Regions from separate parts of the Clostridium sp. 'deep sea' genome, predicted to be linked through region 2. Evidence: predicted binding sites of a transcription regulator. Region 2 holds the regulator's gene; the other holds the start of a gene.
The links. Region 2 encodes NrdR, which represses ribonucleotide reductase genes. Its sites were predicted from a motif close to CACNANATNTNGTG; they were not measured.

Region 1 (3,553 bases), 1.8 Mb from region 2:
GATAATATCACAATAAAGAAAGTATATATAAATCCTTCTATCACTATTTTTGAATATCCACAGTATGATTTTACTGGTGAGTATTTATTTTATGATAAAGATGGCAACATAATAAGGTAATTGTATATCTACATAAGTTCTAATTTAATCATTTTAAGCTTCTATTTTTACATCTCATAAGCTGTCTACTAAATATTTATTTAAAGAGTATTAAGTAGAATAAATGATTTTACTGAGATAACCAATTAATACCTAAAATAAAAGACATAATCTAAGTCATTCTTAAATAGAGTGGCTTTTTATTTTAATAAATTAAATTAGCCAAAAAAACTCGCAGGAAAATTGAGAAATACAAAGAATTTACATTCTACAAGGGAGCAGTGATATTATGTACAAAGGCGTTATAGCAAGGTATAAAGAGTTTTTGCCAGTAACCTCTAAAACCCCCATTGTTAGTCTAAATGAAGGAAATACACCCCTAATATATGCCGCCAATTTAAGTCAAGAACTAAATATAAATCTTTATTTTAAATACGAGGGTTTAAATCCTACCGGTTCGTTTAAAGATAGAGGTATGACACTTGCTGTAAGCAAAGCCAAAGAACAGGGTGCTAAGGCAATTATTTGTGCCTCTACTGGCAATACTTCTGCTTCAGCAGCAGCCTATGCTGCTCGGGCGGGGCTTAAGTGTTTGGTAGTTTTACCGAAAAATAAAGTAGCTAAGGGCAAGCTAATGCAGGCACTTGTTTATGGAGCTAAAGTTATCGAAGTTAATGGTAATTTTGATCAAGCTTTGGAGCTGGTGCAGTATGCAGCAAAAAAATTTAACATAACTATTGTGAACTCTTTAAACCCCTATAGAATTGAGTGTCAAAAAACAGCCGCTTTTGAGCTATGTGATGATCTCAAAAAATCTCCAAACTATCTCTTTATACCCGTTGGTAATGCTGGCAATATTACTGCCTATTGGCAGGGATTTAAAGAATATTACCAAGCTCAAAGAATAAACACATTACCAAAAATGATGGGTTACCAAGCGGCCGGAGCGGCACCTATTGTAGAGAATAAACTCATTAAAAACCCCGAGACCATTGCTACAGCTATTCGTATTGGAAACCCAGTAAGTTGGCAAAAAGCTATTTTAGCCAGAGACGAATCTGGAGGCAATATAAATACTGTAACCGATAAAGAAATAACCACTGCATACCGCAAATTGGCTTATACAGAAGGTATCTTTGCTGAACCGGGGTCATGTGCAAGTTTTGCAGGGCTATTAAAAGCTCATGCTCAAAAGATTTTAAAACCCCAAAGTACAGTTGTTGCAGTTTTAACTGGTCATGGCTTAAAAGACCCCCAAATGGCAGAGATGCTAAACATGAAAATAGCTAGCATAAATGCCTGTGAAAGTGATCTAAAAACCTTTATTGAAAGGAATCTATAGCTATGAAAATACGGGTGCCAGCTACAACTGCAAACTTAGGAGCTGGATTTGATTGCCTAGGATTGGCACTTGACCTATGGCTACATGTTGAGGCAAAATATAATACCCCAGATATTAAGGTTATTACAACAGGGCAGGGTGGAGAATATTTACCTCAAAATGAACGCAATTATTTCATTAGAACCATTAACGCTATTTTGCGAAAATGGCAAATGCCACCTCTTAAAGGCATCAATCTTTTTGTAAATAATGAAATTCCTCTTTCACGTGGTTTGGGCAGCAGTGCAGCTGTAACAGTTGCAGCTGTAAAAATAGCTTCTCAGCTAGCTAATAAAAGAGTAAGTTCAAGAGAGGCCATTAACATTGCCGGTGAAATAGAGGGTCATGCAGATAATGTAGCTGCCGCTTATTATGGAGGACTGATTTTAACTGGAATGGTTAATAAAGAGGGTTATCAGGTTATTAAGCTACCCCTTAAACAACATGTGCCCTTAGCACTTGTTGCCATCCCCAACTATCGCATGCGTACGGCAGATGCTAGGGCAGTATTGCCTCGTAAAGTTACCCTACGAGACGCTGTATATAATAACAGTAGAACTGGCTTAGCGGTTTATGCATGGACATCTGGAGAATATCGCTTACTTAAAACGGCAATGCAGGACCGTTTACATCAGTTTTATCGTATTGGCATAATGGCGGGAGCTAAAGAAATGTTAGCTATGGCAAACTGCTGCAACAATAATTATGGAGCTGCACTAAGTGGCAGTGGTTCCACCTTAATTGCCTTTGGAGAAAAAAAGGGATTAACAGAGTTACGCACTATATGGCAAAATATTTGGGCAAAACATTCAATATCAGGAACCATAAAAATTATTAAAATATCAAGAGAAGGCGTATCTGTAGAATTATAAACGCTATATGTTGTGTATTTATTAAAAATAACACACTATATATTGTGTTATTTTGTTGAAAAACTCTATATTCAGGTGTTATAATTGATTCCAATCAATTTTTATAAAAGTTAAAATTACAAAATAAACCAAATTTATTACTAAAAACGGAGAGGCGTGTCATAATGAGATTAAGCAACAGTGCTAAAACTGTTTTAGAAAAGAGATACTTAACCAAAGTAAACGGCAAGGTTAATGAAACACCAGAGCAATTGGTGAGAAGAGTTGCTACAAATATTAGTATTATAGATAAAAATTACGGAGCAAATAAAGAGCAAGTTAAAAAAACAGAGCAAACATTTTTTAATTTAATATGGACACAAAAATTTATTCCTAATTCACCTACCTTAATGAATGCAGGCAAAGACCTACAACAACTATCTGCCTGTTTTGTTTTACCCATAGAAGACTCCATGGAAAGCATTTTTGATACAGTTAAAAACGCTGCTTTAATTCACAAAAGCGGTGGCGGAACAGGTTTTTCTTTTTCTCGTTTACGACCTAAAAACTCTACAGTAAAAAGTACTGGTGGAGTAGCTAGTGGCCCTGTATCTTTTATGAAAGTATTTAATGCTGCTACCGAGGCCGTTAAACAGGGTGGTGTTCGTAGGGGAGCCAATATGGCTATTTTAAGAGTTGATCATCCAGATATCTTAGAATTTATTACCTGTAAAGAGAATAGTACAGAGTTAACTAACTTTAATATTTCAGTAGGTATAACAGATGCTTTTATGAAAGCACTTAAAGATAATACAGACTATGAGTTGATTAACCCTCACAATAAAGAGGTTGTTAAAAAGCTATCTGCTACAGATATTTGGCAAAAAATAGTTAGTGGGGCGTGGCATAACGGTGAACCAGGAATTGTTTTTTTAGATCGTTTAAATGCCGCTAATCCAACACCAGAGATTGGCGAAATTGAGAGCACAAACCCCTGTGGAGAACAACCACTTTTACCATTTGAGTCTTGCAACTTAGGTTCAATTAATTTATCTAAATACGTAACTAATAAAGAAATTAACTGGAGTGAATTAGCCCAAACAGTGTTTGATGCTGTTCATTTTCTGGATAACGTTATAGATGCCAATAACTACCCTTTAAAACAAATTGATGAAACTACAAAAAGCAATCGTAAAATTGGTTTAGGGGTAATGGGATTTGC
Region 2 (3,553 bases):
TTTTCTCTGGAAAAACCCAAATGGAGGTTGCCAAAGAGATAGGTATTAGTCAGGCTCAGGTGTCACGGCTTGAAAAAAATGCCTTAAATAGAATGAAAAAATTTATAAGCGTGTGAGGAGATTATGAAAAAGAAGTATTTTAAGTATTTAGCATATATTGTTGTAATTGCTATAGTTATAACATTATCTTTTGAACGTATAACAAACAATAGTAAATATAATGATATTATAAGGTTACATATCATATCTAGTGATTTAAGTAATGAAGCGAAAACAACCAAACTCTTAGTTAGAGATGAAGTGTTAAACTGGCTTAAAGAGCAAAAAATAAATTTACTATCACCAACCGAGGCAGCAACATTTATTTCAACAAAACTTAACCAAATTAAAGAAGTTGCTAACGATACCTTAAAGGCATTAGGATTAAGTCAAAATGTATCAATTCAATTTGGTAAAACCAATCTTCCTGCTAAAATGTATTTGGAAAAAGGGTTTATTTTACCTAGTGGACTATATAATTCGCTTAATGTCCGAATAGGAGACGCAAAGGGACAAAATTGGTGGTGTGTAGCTTATCCCACCCAGTGTTTAAACGAAAATACAGTATTAAAAATAAATGATAGTAAAAAAATAGTTTTTAAACTAAAAATCTTAGAGTGGTTAAAACAACAAGACTTAAATGCATATGAAGTATGTAAAAATGCTTTAATGTTTTACCAATTGCCATAAAGCAAAATGAGGGCTAATTATAGCTCTCATTTTTATTATAAAAGACTAACTAAGACATTAATATTTAAATAAGTAAGTCTTTATTGTAACAGTAAAATACCTTATACTAGTTTTAAAGACAATAGTGCCTAAATTTTAAGTAAGCAGTCTAAAATTAAGCACTAATACTAAAAGATAACTATGAGGTAATTAAATATGAAGAAAAGCATTATTATTTTATCAATTTTAATTATACTACTTACCATAATAACAACTTCCTTTGGTTTATTTTACACCGATGAAGGCAAATCATTTTACGTAGAAAATGTTAATGGAGATACTGTTAAAATTTTTGGCAATGGTATTTATGCTAATGAGAGTTATTTTAAAGCTGCAATAGATAAAGGAACAGATGCTATAATGTTACTTATTGTATTACCTCTGTTTACTCTTACAGTTTTACTATCCAAGAAGAATTCACTTAAAATAAAACTTCTTCATTTGGGTTTATTATCATGTATCCTTTATTATTCGGCATCAATCTCCTTTGCTGTAGCATACAATAGATTGTTTATTGTTTATTTACTGCTTTTTTCTGCAAGTTTATTTACATTTATAATTGAGATAAATAATATTGACCTAAAAAGAATGCAAGATAGTATTATATTAAATATACCCCATAAAAGTGTAATAATATTTTTAATGTTGGCTGGTTTATCTGTATTTGTATGGTTAATTGAAATAATTGGATCCTTAAAAACTGGTAATCCACCAGGTGTAATAGGCATAAATACCACTGAACCAACGTTTATATTAGACATTGGAATCATAGCTCCATGTGCATTTTATACGGCATTTTTAGTTTACAAAAAGAAACCAGTTGGTTATTTATTTGCAACAACGTTATTAACCTTAAATGCAATAGTGGGGTTAATTGTTATTTCCCAATCAATATTTCAACACTCATATGGAATATTAATTAGCTTAGAAGAGTTTATTCCATATGTAATGGTTTTTGTAGTTATGAGTTTAGCTGCCATAGTTATAAATACTAAAATAATTAAAAGTATTAAGAATTAACTCATGAATCTTTAATTTATATTAAATGAGTTAGCAACTCTCTACTACTCCTAACTAGTGTTTAATAATTGCATGTAAACAACTATAGCAGTATTGTCATAGCCTCTTCACTATCCGAATATTAATTATTAAGAATTAATAATGAGCTTAATGAATGGGATGTGTTTAACATTGAAATTATCTTCTTTAAGATCACAAGTTGTTATTGATATACAAAGTGGTGAACGCTTAGGTAATGTTATAGATTTAGATGTTGATTTTAGTACTGGTTTTATAACTGGTTTAGTAGTGGGTACTGACAATTCTTTTATGTCATTTTTTGCTAAAGATGACGAAAGGGTAGTGCCTTGGAATAGCATTATTAAGATCGGAAAAGACGCAGTACTTATTAATAGAGAGCAACACTAATACAAACCATGGACAATACCCATTAAAAACTTTATAATATTTAATAAAGAGTATGAAATGAGGAAGTTTTATGCGTTGTCCATTTTGTTTGTGTGAAGAAACAAAAGTAATAGATAGCAGAACAACAGAAGATAAACAATCTGTACGTAGAAGAAGAGAGTGTTTAGACTGTACAAAAAGGTTTACTACATATGAGAGAATTTATGAACTTCCAATCATGATAATAAAAAGTGATGGACGTAGAGAGGCCTTTAACAGAAACAAAATTGTTCATGGATTAATTAAAGCCTGTGAAAAACGCCCAATTTCTGTTTCAAAAATAGAAGAAATAGCTACAAAAATAGAGCAAAATTTACGTAATATAATGTCTGAAGAAATTCCTTCGGATCTTGTTGGTGAGGCTGTAATGGACGAGCTTCGAACTGTAGATGAAATTGCTTATGTTAGATTTGCTAGTGTATATCGTAAATTTGCAGATTTGGAACGTTTTAAAGAAGAGTTAGACCAATTACTGAGGAAAAAAAAAGATAACAACGAATAAAATAATTATCCTACCTTTTATATTTTTGGTGGGATTTTAAATTATGCATTATTATATTACTAAAAAAAGAGGAAATAATATGAGGAGATCCACTAAAACAGTTTCATATAGACCCCGTAGACCAGTTTCAAGAAGAAAAAAAAAGAAAAAGAAAATAAAAATAAAATTAATAGCATTTATTGTTGTATTAATCTTGGCTATAGTATTAATATTTTCTGCAGTTAAATCTTTATTTAGTAATTCTTTAATAACCCTAAATAAAATAACTTGGGGTAGTGAGTTAACCGTAGACTGTGCTTTTGTTTATAACAGCCATATAATAACTAGTACTAATGATGGTATTCTCCATTTAGTTGCTGAAGAATCACAAAACGTAACAAGTGGACAAGCAATTGCTAATGTAGTTAACGAAGAAAAAGAAGCAGAGCTTAAGCAAAAAATAGATGATCTTAATAATAAGCTTAAAGACTATGACTCTTCAAAATATACAACAACAACTGAAGTTACAGATGTAGAGACAATGCATAACACTGTGAGAAGCTTAATAAAAAGCTATAGATATTACCGTAGCTATAAAAGTACTGCTGGTACGACTAAAATTATGGACGAGATTCAAAAGGTTATGAATAGCTTTTACAAAGATAAAAATCAAACTGATAGTGAAAAGCAAAAATATTTAGAGCTAAAAGAAGAGCTTAACATTGCTCAAACCGATTACGACCACCTAAAAGATGAATTAATTGCCAAGAGTTCTGGTATTGTTAGTTATACACTAGATAATCTTGAAGAAAAGTTCGCTACCGATAGTTTTCCTTT

Region 1: IMX26_RS13335 (vitamin B12-dependent ribonucleotide reductase) is a predicted target of NrdR. The motif match lies at 2,386-2,399, and genes of this name have one in related genera.

The regions. Positions count from the first base shown of each region.
Region 1 covers NZ_CP063353.1:2,868,784-2,872,336, forward strand. Annotated here, with positions in the region: gene IMX26_RS13320 (hypothetical protein) at 1-120, shown strand, start outside; gene thrC (threonine synthase) at 389-1,441, shown strand; gene thrB (homoserine kinase) at 1,444-2,352, shown strand; gene IMX26_RS13335 (vitamin B12-dependent ribonucleotide reductase) at 2,514-3,553, shown strand, end outside.
Region 2 covers NZ_CP063353.1:1,097,476-1,101,028, reverse strand. Annotated here, with positions in the region: gene sigG (RNA polymerase sporulation sigma factor SigG) at 1-116, shown strand, start outside; gene IMX26_RS05195 (stage II sporulation protein R) at 124-729, shown strand; gene IMX26_RS05190 (hypothetical protein) at 925-1,788, shown strand; gene IMX26_RS05185 (YlmC/YmxH family sporulation protein) at 1,960-2,196, shown strand; gene nrdR (transcriptional regulator NrdR) at 2,267-2,737, shown strand; gene IMX26_RS05175 (HlyD family efflux transporter periplasmic adaptor subunit) at 2,817-3,553, shown strand, end outside.